One region of the Serratia rhizosphaerae genome, then DNA from elsewhere that is predicted to be linked to it. Evidence: predicted binding sites of a transcription regulator. Region 1 holds the regulator's gene; each other region holds the start of a gene.
What was found. The regulator CRP, encoded in region 1, controls carbon source genes, mostly activating them, when cyclic AMP is high. The targets are predictions, from matches to a motif close to ATGTGANNNNNNTCACAT.
Positions count from the first base shown of each region.

Region 1 (4,031 bases):
GCGCGCGCGCGAAGTGATGCACGGCAAAACCTCGGCAATTCGCCATACGGACCGCGGCGTTTTTCGCGGGCTGAACAATCCTCTGACGGTAACGCGCTACCATTCGCTGGTGCTGGACGCAGCAACGCTGCCGGACTGTTTTGAGGTTACCGCCTGGAGCGAGCGTGACGGCGTACGCGATGAGATTATGGGGATTCGCCACCGCACACTGGCGCTGGAAGGGGTGCAGTTCCATCCGGAGAGCATCCTTAGCGAGCAGGGGCACGTGCTGCTGAGTAATTTCCTTAAAAGTTAATCGGTTATAAATTTTTCGTTATGATTGGCGATTTTGGTTTGCCCTTAATTGGTTTTTTATGCATATTTTGTGATTATATTGTCACTTTGCTGGCGCTATTAAAAAACCAATCTCTTGAGGTGGAACCCAATAATGACGGAAAAATACGCGGTGAACCGCAGCACGTACGATAAGGTGATTTTGCCGGTTTATGCACCGGCGCAGTTTGTGCCGGTCAAAGGTCTGGGCAGCCGCGTGTGGGACAGCGAAGGGAAGGAGTATATCGACTTCTCCGGCGGCATCGCCGTAACTGCGCTGGGCCACTGCCACCCGGCATTGGTGGCGGCGCTGCAGCAGCAAAGCGAAACCCTGTGGCATACCAGTAATGTGTTCACCAATGAGCCGGCGCTGCGTTTGGCCAGCAAACTGATTGACGCCACCTTTGCCGATCGGGTCTTTTTCGCCAACTCCGGCGCGGAGGCCAACGAAGCGGCCTTCAAACTGGCGCGCCACTATGCCATTACCCGTCACAGCCCGTACAAAACCAAAATTATCGCCTTCTATAACGCCTTCCACGGCCGGACGCTGTTTACCGTCTCGGTCGGCGGGCAGGCAAAGTATTCCGACGGCTTCGGGCCAAAGCCGGCCGATATTGTGCATGTGCCGTACAACGATCTGGCGGCGGTCAAGGCGGTGATGGATGACAGCACTTGCGCGGTAGTGATGGAGCCGATTCAGGGCGAAGGCGGCATTACGCCGGTGGACGCCGAGTTCCTACAGGGCGTGCGCGCTCTGTGCGATAAGCACCAGGCGCTGCTGGTGTTTGATGAGGTGCAGAGCGGCATGGGGCGTACCGGCAAGCTGTTCGCCTATATGCATTACGGCGTGACGCCGGATATTTTGACCACCGCTAAAGCGCTGGGCGGCGGCTTCCCGGTCAGCGCGATGCTGACCAGCGAGGAGATTGCCTCTGCCATGCAGGTCGGCACGCACGGCACCACCTACGGCGGCAACCCGTTGGCCTGCGCGGTGGCCGAGGCGGCGCTGGACGTGATCAACACGCCGCAGGTGCTGGACGGTATCGCGCAGCGTCATGCGCTCTACGTGGAGAAACTGCAGCAGTTGGCCGACAAGTACGGTATTTTCAGCGATATTCGCGGCATGGGGCTGTTGATCGGCGCCGAGCTGAGTGCGGCTTACCAGAATAAGGCGCGGGATTTCCTGGCCGCCGCCGCCGCGCATGGCGTGATGATTCTGAACGCCGGGCCTAACGTTATCCGCTTTGCGCCGTCATTGGTGGTAGAGCTGCAGGATATTGAAGAGGGGATGGCGCGTTTTGAACGTGCGGTGCAGGATGTGGTGAATGCGGTATAAGCCGCTACCGGCATAAAAAACGGCGCGAATGCGCCGTTTTCTGATTAATTAACGCGTGCCATAAACAACAATGGTTTTGCCGTGCGCGGAGATCAGGTTTTGATCTTCCAGCATTTTCAGGATACGGCCGACCGTTTCGCGTGAACAACCGACGATTTGACCAATTTCCTGACGCGTGATTTTAATTTGCATACCGTCAGGGTGGGTCATGGCGTCCGGCTGTTTCGCCAGGTTCAGCAGGGTTTGCGCAATGCGGCCGGTAACGTCAAGGAAGGCGAGGTTCCCCACTTTCTCTGAGGTGACCTGCAGGCGGCTGGCCATTTGCGCGGAAAGGCGCATCAGAATATCCGGGTTGACCTGGATCAGCTGACGGAATTTCTTATAGGAAATTTCAGCTACTTCACAGGCGGTTTTCGCTCTCACCCAGGCGCTGCGCTCCTGGCCTTCTTCAAATAATCCAAGCTCGCCGATGAAATCCCCCTGGTTGAGATAGGACAGGATCATCTCTTTGCCTTCTTCATCTTTAATCAGCACCGCAACGGAGCCTTTCACGATGTAGTAGAGCGTTTCAGCCTTTTCACCTTGGTGAATCAGCGTACTTTTGGATGGATATTTGTGGATATGGCAATGAGACAGGAACCATTCGAGAGTCGGGTCTGTTTGCGGTTTGCCGAGAACCATTCGCTATTATCCTCTGTTGTAATCGCTGCCTTTGTAACACAGGGATCGGAGCTCCCTGTTAAACGCGTTGATAACCGGTAATGCATGCGGGCTATAAACAGGTTTTGAGGCGTGCCGTAAAATACGCTATTGCCCTAGCATATTAACTTGCTGTCAGTGCTGCAAGCTACATTCTGTTAACATCTCATTTAAGATGCTTTCCTTGGGCAGATCCCTGAAAGTCGGTGTCCAAAAAGAGTTATTGCGGTTTGTTTGTAGCATAGAGTGAGGCGAGTGTCTTCTGTTGTCTCGCTTCAGCATGACCGGCATCAGGTTCCATTGCCAGTTTCAGCGCGAAAGCGTAGTCTGATTTTAAGAAATTAACCGGAGTGAGCAGTATGCAGGCAAGAGTGAAATGGGTGGAAGGATTGACCTTCCTCGGTGAGTCCGCGTCAGGTCATCAGGTGTTAATGGATGGTAGCGCCGGGGAAAAGGCGCCGAGTCCGATGGAGATGGTGCTGATGTCGGTGGGCGGTTGCAGCGCGATCGATGTGGTGTCGATTCTGCAAAAGGGCCGCAATGACGTGCGTGACTGCGAGGTGAAACTCAGCTCGCAGCGGCGGGATGAGGCGCCGCGTACTTTTACCGCGATCAATCTGCACTTTATCGTCAGCGGTAAAGGGTTGAGTGACAAGGTGGTGGAGCGTGCGGTCAACCTGTCTGCTGAAAAGTACTGCTCGGTATCGCTGATGTTGAGTCAGGCGGCAACGGTGACCCACAGTTTCGAAATCCGCGTGGTGGAATAAGTTTACCAGGCGTAGCGCTGACACTGGCCGTGCAGCAAATCCAGCAAACGCCGCGCCGTTACGGTTAGCGGCGATCTCTGCGAATAGAGCACGCAATACTGCGCCTGCGGCAGGGTATCAATCGGCAGCGTGACCACCTGTTCCTGCAAATGCAGCGGACGCGCCATCGCGCGCGCCACAATGGTCAGGTAGTCAGACGCCAGCACCATATTCAGGCCGCAGATGACAGAGTCCGAGCGCACCGGCGGCGTTTCCAGCTGTTGATAAAAATCACCCAGCACGGATTGCAGATGCTGGTAATAGCCCATATCGGTTTCCGGCAGCAGCCATTTGGCCTGGCGCAGCGCATCCAGCGAGCGAGCGTTGGCCAGCGGATGACCGCGGCGGGCGACGATGCAAAATGACGCATTGAACAGCGGCTCGCGCACCAGATCTTCTAAAGGCAGTTCCGGACTGATGGAACCGACGGCGAAATCCAGCCGGCCTTCGCGCAGCGCGGGCAGCAGGGTGGAGAGCTGGGCTTCCTGCAGCACCAGATTTACCTGCGGGAACTGTTTTCGGAACGCGTCGGCCAGCATCGGCAGCACCGTCAGCGCCAGCAGTGAAGAAAGCCCCATCGCCACTGTCCCCTGTGAGTGTTGGCTGATCTGCTGAATCTCATCCGCCGCACGCTGCAGCTCTTCCAGAATAAACTGCATCCGCACCGCGAAAATGCGACCGCTTTCGGTCAGGGTCATGCCCTGATTGCTGCGAATAATCAGCTGCGTGTCCAACGCCTGTTCCAGTTCACGCAGGCTGCGGCTGACCGCCGGCTGGGATTGCTGCAGCGCGCGCGCCGCGCCGCGAATGCTGCCGCTGCGAATCACCTGCTGAAAAACCCGAAGCTGCTGCAATTTTGGCAGGTAGCGCACGTTCAT
Region 1 covers NZ_CP041764.1:2,456,609-2,460,639, forward strand. The annotation lists gene FO014_RS11365 (aminodeoxychorismate synthase component II) at 1-295, shown strand, start outside; gene argD (bifunctional acetylornithine/succinyldiaminopimelate transaminase) at 428-1,648, shown strand; gene crp (cAMP-activated global transcriptional regulator CRP) at 1,697-2,329, opposite strand; gene FO014_RS11380 (OsmC family protein) at 2,707-3,114, shown strand; gene FO014_RS11385 (LysR substrate-binding domain-containing protein) at 3,117-4,025, opposite strand.

Region 2 (4,031 bases), 2.0 Mb from region 1:
GACCGGTTTAAGGAACGTCATGCCGTCGACGCGCACGGTAACAACGCGGCCTTCGGCGATCTCTTTGGCCTGAATCGCACCGCCGATATCCATTTGCGACATCAGCCAGCCGCCAAAAATATCGCCGTTGGCGTTAGTATCCGCCGGCATAGCCAGCGTGCGGAGCACCAGCTCCCCGCTGGGTAAAGGTCGTTGTTGTGTCATAGTCGTTTATTTTTTTGAGAAGTGGATCACATTATATTGCCCGCAATTGCCGCCGCGGGCATTAACAATTTTGTAACTATTTTTTCTGTTCTTCCGGCATATGCTTATAAATATAAACGCCGCTCAGTAGGGTAAACACCAACGTCAGCGCGGTCAGGCCGAATACTTTAAAGTTGACCCACACGCTCTGCGGCAGCCAGAAGGCCACATAGATATTGGCCAGCCCGCAGGCGAGGAAGAACAGCGCCCAGGCCAGATTGAGGTTGCTCCAGATACGATCCGGCAGCGTCAGCTCTTTGCCCAGCATCCGCTGGATCAGCGGTTTTTTCAGCACCAGTTGGCTGACCAGCAGCGCGATGGCGAACAGCGTATAAATCACCGTGACTTTCCATTTGATAAACAGATCGCTGTGGAACACCAGCGTCAGCGTGCCGAACACCGCCACCATCAGGAAAGTGATCAGCGTCATTTTTTCTACCTTGCGGTATTTCACCCAGGTGAACACCAACGCCAGTGCGGTCGCCACGATAAGCGCGCCGGAAGCGACGTAAATATCGTAAAGCTTATAAAACGCAAAAAAGACAATTAACGGGAGAAAATCAAGAAACTGCTTCATAAATCAATCCATCATCTGTTCGTCGGCCGACTATACCGGATTCGGCCGGATCTGTGTACCGCCGGAGGTTGCTGATTATCGGCGTTTTGTTCGCGGATTTCCGCTTTCCGGGCAAGAATTTGCATAAAATTACCAAAGTGCGTTTCGGCCATATGACGTACCCAACGCAATAGCGTCCGTTGATAATTTACCATGGAAAGTGGTCAGCGTCAGAGTAGCCGGATAGGTAAGGGGATATTTTTGTGACGACGTCACTTTTGGCGCAGTGTGTCGGGCCGGGAAAATAAAAGGGCACGCCGAAGCGTGCCCTTAAAGCGTTCCACAGCCGTAATCAGTTGCGCAGCAGCATATAAAGACGGAACAGATACACCAGCAGCAGCGCGGTCACCAGATTGCTCAGCGCGGTCAGCACCACGCCGGCGACGCTCGGCGCCAGCGCCGAAAGGTGGCTGACCAGCAGCAACACCAGCAGCTTGGCCGCCAGCCACAGCATCATGGCCGGAACAATCAGCCGGGCGTTGGCAAAGGCCAGTTTGGCGCTCTGCCGCAACGACGCGAACACGCCTTGCTTATCAGTGGAACAAATCACCGGCGCCAGAGAAAATGCGACGGCGATAATCACCCCGGGCACGACAAACAGCGTCAGGCCGAGCTGAATCAGCAGGGTGCAGATAAACAGCAGCAGCAGCAGGCGCGGCAACTCCGGCGCGGAAGCGCCGATCGCACGCAGCGCGCTGACCGGCTGCCCCTGAGAAACCAGACGGATCAGCGTCAGCATACCGCCGACCAACAGTAAATTCCCCACCAGCGCGGCAAAGGTGGCCGCGGCTGATTTTTTCAGCATCACCATTTGCTGTTCCGGGGTCATCTGCGCCACAAACTCCTGCAGCCCCATCCCGGTGGATGTGGAGAGTTCATTAAACGCGGCGTCCAGTATCTTGAGCTGTTCGGCGTCAGGCTGGAATGCCTGATCGAGCAGTATCGAAATAAACGCGGTCAACAGCGCCAGCAGCAGAATAGTGGCCAGCTGGTTGCGGAAAAAGTTAAAACTGTCACGGTACACAGTGTTAGCCGTGATAGACATGCAGACTCCTTGGCGTTGGGAACAGAGATAATCAGTGGTGGATTGTACCTTGTTCCGGCTCGCTGTGGCACCCCGCAAGCGCTATGGCGCTGATTTCTTCAGCGATTATCGTCTCCGGCAGCGCCAGCGGCTGGGGAACGGGCAGCGGCGGCAGGCCGTAGCGTTCGCGTGCGCGATCGCAGGCTTCATTGCGCAGCCCGTTTTCGCCCGAGGCGTCAAATTCACGGCACGGCGTCGGCCGGTTAAGGTAAATAGAACAGGATACGGCCTGGCCGATTTCACCGTCGAGCGCGGTGCAGCGCGGGGATTTGCTGTTGGTCCCCTGCATACAGCGCAGGAACGGGGTTAACGGCTCGGTGAGCGTGCTTGGCACCACGCCGCCGCCGTCATCGCCTTCAGCCCAATAGAATGACACTCGAAAATAGGCGCAGCACGCGCCACAGCTAACACAGGGATTGAGAATTTCGCTCATCTTGATTGCCACCTTCTCCTACGGTCACCAACCAAAACCAACACGGAGCGAAAAAATTACTCAGTGTCACGCGTTTCTGCAACTGAAATTCCACTTGTTTACATTTTTTACAACAAATCTACTTTTTTGATCTAGATCAATTCTCGATTTATTAATCATTTAGGTAACCCTGATTTTTGTGCGAATTAATAATTTTACACATAAGATGTGATCTCTATGCGATCAAAAATACCTTGTAATAGGTATATTCGGCAGGGCTAGAAACCACACATATGGAATGGATGATGATGAAGAAGACTACTTTAGCGGTATTGGCGGCGATGGTCGCGCCAATGGTGCCAATGGCGGCAAATGCGCATCAGGCCGGGGATTTCCTGCTGCGCGCCGGCGCGGCGACGGTGCGTCCGACCACTGGTTCGGATGACGTGCTGGGTCAGGGCTCATTCGACGCCAGTAACAATACCCAGCTTGGGCTGACTTTCGGCTATATGGTAACGGACAATATCGGCGTTGAATTGCTGGCGGCGACCCCGTTCCGCCATAAAGTGTCGCTCAGCGGCCAGGCAGTCAGCGGCGATATCGCTACCGTGCACCACCTGCCGCCGACGCTGATGGCGCAATATTACTTTGGCGACCGTCAGGATAAGCTGCGTCCTTATCTGGGCGTGGGCGTCAACTACACCACCTTCTTTGATGAAAAATTCAATCAGAAAGGCAAGGACACCGGTCTGAGCAACCTGAGCCTGAAAGACTCCTGGGGCGTTGCCGCGCAGGCTGGCCTGGACTATAACCTGGATGAACACTGGATGCTGAACATGTCAGTGTGGTGGATGAACATCGAAACCAAAGCCCGCTTTGACGATGCGTCCGGCGGCCATCACAGCATTGATACGCGTCTGGATCCGTGGGTATTCATGTTTGGCGCCGGCTACCGTTTCTAAGCGGGAGCGTATGTTTCACGGGGAGGCGCCTTGCGGCGCCTCCTTGGGGTTTACTTCAATTGCATCACGTTTTCTACCGACTTCACGCCGGCGACGCCGCGGGTAACCTGCACCGCACGGTTGGCGTCTGCGCTGGTGCTGACAAAACCGCTTAGCTGCACGCGCCCTTTAAAGGTTTCGACGCTGATCTCCCGCGATTTGATGTTTTTATCCGCCAGCAGCGCCGATTTCACCTTGGTGGTGATTACCGTGTCGTCAATATAGCCGCCAGTTCCCTCTGATTTTGCCGTCGGCGCGCAGGCCGTTACCGCCAGCGCCATCACACCGGCCATACACAGTGCCGCAAGGGTTTTAAATAGCTTCATAGTTACTCTCCATGCCATGTTATTTTTTTAACGACAGACTACGTTGGCATACGGATTGCCGCAGCCATCATTAGTGTGAAACAAAGGACAGATTAGTCAATCGGATATTAGGAAATATGATGAGGTTATTCTTAAATGCCGGGTGCGTGGGGCGCACCCGGTAAAGCAAGGTTCAGCCGCGGGTGGCGTCCTTCATCTCACTGACGAATTTGCCCAGCCTGGCGAGCATCTCTGCCGGCTGTTGCTGATACTGTTCAATGATTTTCACGATGGCGGAGCCGGAAATCGCGCCGGCAGCGCCGGCCTGCAAGGCGTCACGCACCTGAGACGGCTCTGAAATACCAAACCC
Region 2 covers NZ_CP041764.1:4,500,517-4,504,547, forward strand. The annotation lists gene yciA (acyl-CoA thioester hydrolase YciA) at 1-204, opposite strand, end outside; gene FO014_RS20945 (septation protein A) at 281-820, opposite strand; gene FO014_RS20950 (YciC family protein) at 1,152-1,904, opposite strand; gene FO014_RS20955 (YkgJ family cysteine cluster protein) at 1,936-2,376, opposite strand; gene ompW (outer membrane protein OmpW) at 2,664-3,317, shown strand; gene FO014_RS20965 (BON domain-containing protein) at 3,368-3,682, opposite strand; gene trpA (tryptophan synthase subunit alpha) at 3,855-4,031, opposite strand, start outside.
Region 2: ompW (outer membrane protein OmpW) is a predicted target of CRP. The motif match lies at 2,501-2,518, and genes of this name have one in related genera.

Region 3 (4,031 bases), 1.9 Mb from region 1:
GTGAAATCATGGCGCTGGCGGATCTGGCCAACCGCTACGTCGACGAGCAGGCGCCTTGGGTAGTGGCGAAGGAGGAAGGCCGCGACGCCGACCTGCAGGCCATCTGCTCGATGGGCATCAACCTGTTCCGCGTGTTGATGACCTACCTGAAGCCGGTGCTGCCGTCGCTGGCGCAGCGCGCCGAAGAATTCCTGAACTGCGAACTGAGCTGGGACAGCGTGCAGCAGCCGCTGCTGGATCATCAGGTCAACGCCTTTAAGGCGCTGTTCAATCGTATCGAGCTCGACAAGGTTAACGACATGGTCAACGCCTCCAAAGAAGATATGGCCGCCAGCCAGGCGCCGGCAGTCACCGGTCCGCTGGCGGACGATCCTATCCAGGACACCATCACTTTTGACGACTTCGCCAAGGTTGATATGCGCATCGCGCTGATCAAAAGCGCCGATTTCGTTGAAGGCTCGGACAAACTGCTGAAGCTGCAGCTGGATCTGGGCGGTGAAAACCGTCAGATCTTCTCCGGCATCCGCTCCGCTTACCCGGATCCGAAGCAGTTGGAAGGGCGTCTGACCATCATGGTCGCCAACCTGGCGCCGCGCAAAATGCGCTTTGGTATTTCCGAAGGCATGGTGATGGCCGCCGGCCCGGGCGGGAAGGAAATCTTCCTGCTGAGCCCGGACAGCGGCGCGCAGCCGGGCATGCAGGTGAAGTAACGCCGTTATCACACACCAAGGGTCGAGCCAGCTCGGCCCTTTTTTATGGCCGATAAATAGCCATATTTTCACCAAAAAAATCCCCCTGAAAGGGATGTTTTATCCTGCCATTCCCCTCCACGCCGGAGATTGCCACCGTTTCGCACTTTCCGTACCGCCAGCCGCCGCCAATGGGCTATGTTATCAACTCCAATTTGACGACCGTATGCATCCACAGGTGCTGTTATGAAGGGATTCCCCCCGCTGATCAATACGCTGTTGGCCACCTCGCTGGTGCTGACCATCGGCCGCGGCATCACGCTGCCGTTTATCGCCATTTACCTGAGCGAACACTTCCGCCTGTTGCCCACCGGCGTTGGCATCGTCCTCGGCTGCAGCCTGAGCATCGGCATCATCACCAGCCTGTACGGCGGCTATCTGGTGGACAAGTTTAGCAAAAATACGCTGATGATCGCCGCCATCCTGCTGTACGGGCTGAGCTTCTTTCTGATGCCGTCGATCGCACGGCCCGGCGGCATGGTGGCGATTCTGGCGGTATTGCATACCACCTATTCGGTGCTGAATATTACCATCAAGGCCTGTTTTGCCGAATGGCTACCGGTTGCGCAGCGTACGCGCGTCTTCTCCATCAACTACACCCTGATCAACGTCGGCTGGGCGGTCGGCTCCTCGCTTGGCGTCTGGGTAGCCGGCTTCGGGGTTCTGCTGCCGTTTTACCTGTCCGGCGGCCTGACGCTGCTGGTGGTTATCGTGCTGCATTTCCGCCTGCGGCAGCCGCAACAGCCGCCGAAAACGGCAGGCACCACCGTGCCCCTGCCTGCCAACTTTCGCCAGACGTTTGGCATCCTGCGCCGCGACCACCGGCTGCTCTACTTTACCCTCGGCAGTACGCTGGGCGCGGTGGTATTCGGCCAGTTTACCGGCTATCTGTCGCAGTATCTGATTATCGCCACCAGTGCGGAGTTCGCGTACCGGGTTATCGGGCTGGTGATGCTGGTTAACGCCTGCATGGTGATCGCGCTGCAGTATCTGATGAGCCGCGGTATGCGTCAGGACAATATGCTGCGCTGGCTGGCATTCGGCACGCTATTCTTCGCGATCGGCCTGCTGGGCTTCGCCCTGGCCGGGCACTCGTTGTGGCTGTGGGCGCTGGCGATGGCGGTCTTCACCCTGGGCGAAATTATCGTCATCCCGGTGGAATACATGTTTATCGACTTTATTGCGCCGGCGCACCTGAAAGGCAGCTACTACGGCATGCAGAACCTCAGTAACCTCGGCGGCGCGATCAACCCGGTGCTGTGCGGTTTTCTGCTCAGCTACGCCGCACCGCCGCTGATGTTTGCCATGCTGATCGCCGCAGCGCTGTTCAGCCTGTTGTTCTTTTGCCTGGGCCACCGGCTGGCGCAGCGTCAGTCGGCGCAGCCGTTGGTCGAACAGGAGTCATCTACAATTAACCCATAACGTCAATAGCCCGGATGGGCATGGTTGAGATAACGATTATTCATGGTTGGTTATGTGGCGTAGATCACAGTTTAATTGTATGATGAATGCATCCGTTAAACAGGAAGGCTTATGAACAAGATGCTCACATCATGTTGGCAATACCTTAGAGCATTCGCTTTGATTTATCTGTGTCTGCTGGTCGGCAATGCGGTTTCCTCCCTCCTGCCGATCGCCATTCCCGGCAGTATCCTCGGCATGCTGCTGCTGTTCGCCCTGCTGGCCTCGCAGCTGCTGCCGGCCGCCTGGGTGCGCCCCGGCTGCAACCTGCTGATCCGCTATATGGTGCTGCTGTTTGTGCCCATCGGCGTCGGCGTGATGCAGTATTACCGGGAGATCTTCGACCATCTGGCGCCGCTGGTGGTTGCCTGCGCTGCCAGTACCCTGATCGTACTGGTGGCGGTGGGCTACTCCTCCCACTATTTCCATCGTGAACGGCCTCTGGTCGGCAAACAGGATAATGCCGAGGGGGATAAGTAATGCTGCATAACCTCTGGTGGTCGTTGCCGTTAACCCTGGTGGTATTTTTCGCCGCGCGTAAACTGGCGCAGAAACTGAAGATGCCGCTGCTCAATCCGCTGCTGGTCTCGATGGCGGTGATCATTCCACTGCTGCTGGCCACCGGCATCCCCTATCAGGACTATTTTCAGGGCAGCAAAATCCTCAATGATTTGCTGCAGCCTGCGGTGGTCGCGCTGGCGTTCCCGCTGTATGAACAGCTGCATCAAATCCGCGCCCGCTGGAAATCGATTATCGCCGTGTGCTTTATCGGCAGCATCACCGCCATGATAAGCGGCGGCGCCATTGCCCTGTGGATGGGTGCCACGCCGGAAATCGCCGCGTCGATTCTGCCTAAATCGGTCACTACGCCGATCGCCATGGCGGTGGCGGAGTCGCTCGGCGGCATCCCGGCCATCAGTGCGGTGTGCGTGATTTTTGTCGGTATTCTCGGCGCCGTGCTCGGCCATACGCTGTTCAACGTGCTGAAGATCACCACCAAATCCGCCCGCGGTCTGGCAATGGGCAGCGCCTCACATGCGCTGGGCACCGCCCGCTGCGTGGAGCTGGATTATCAGGAAGGCGCATTCGGTTCGCTGGCGCTGGTGATCTGCGGCATCATCACTTCACTGCTGGCGCCGTTTTTATTCCCGGTGCTGTTGCACCTGTTTGCCTGAGGCAAAAACTTGCGATATATCGCGCAAACTCATCATTCATTACATCAATTTCATCAATAAGTAGATATAAGTCACATTTTATTCGATAAAGGCTGCCTAGAATGTCCTCCCGTTAACACTGGAGAGACGTTCTATGCATCCGCGTTTTCACACCGCTTTCAGCACCCTGCCCGACACATTGCAATCCGCCCTGCAGCCTTATCTGGACGCACCTGACTTTCCGGCCATGTTCAGCGCCGATCAGGTTGAAGCAATCAAGCAGCACAGCGGGCTGGACGATGATGCGCTGGCGTTTGCCCTGCTGCCGCTGGCCGCGGCCTGCTCGTTAACCCCGATTTCTCAGTTTAACGTCGGCGCCATCGCCCGCGGCGTCAGCGGCAACCTCTACTTCGGCGCCAATATGGAGTTCGGCGGCGCGCCGATGCAGCAGACGGTGCATGCCGAGCAGTGCGTCGTCACCCACGCCTGGCTGCGCGGCGAAACGGCGCTGGCCGCCATCACCGTCAACTACACTCCGTGCGGCCACTGCCGCCAGTTTATGAATGAGCTGAACAGCGGCGGCGATCTGCGCATCCAGCTGCCGGGCCGTCCGGCCGCCACGCTCAGCCACTATCTGCCGGATTCATTCGGCCCGCGCGATCTGGAT
Region 3 covers NZ_CP041764.1:562,105-566,135, forward strand. The annotation lists gene metG (methionine--tRNA ligase) at 1-710, shown strand, start outside; gene FO014_RS02610 (MFS transporter) at 936-2,171, shown strand; gene FO014_RS02615 (CidA/LrgA family protein) at 2,283-2,690, shown strand; gene FO014_RS02620 (CidB/LrgB family autolysis modulator) at 2,690-3,385, shown strand; gene cdd (cytidine deaminase) at 3,519-4,031, shown strand, end outside.
Region 3: FO014_RS02615 (CidA/LrgA family protein) is a predicted target of CRP. The motif match lies at 2,224-2,241, and genes of this name have one in related genera.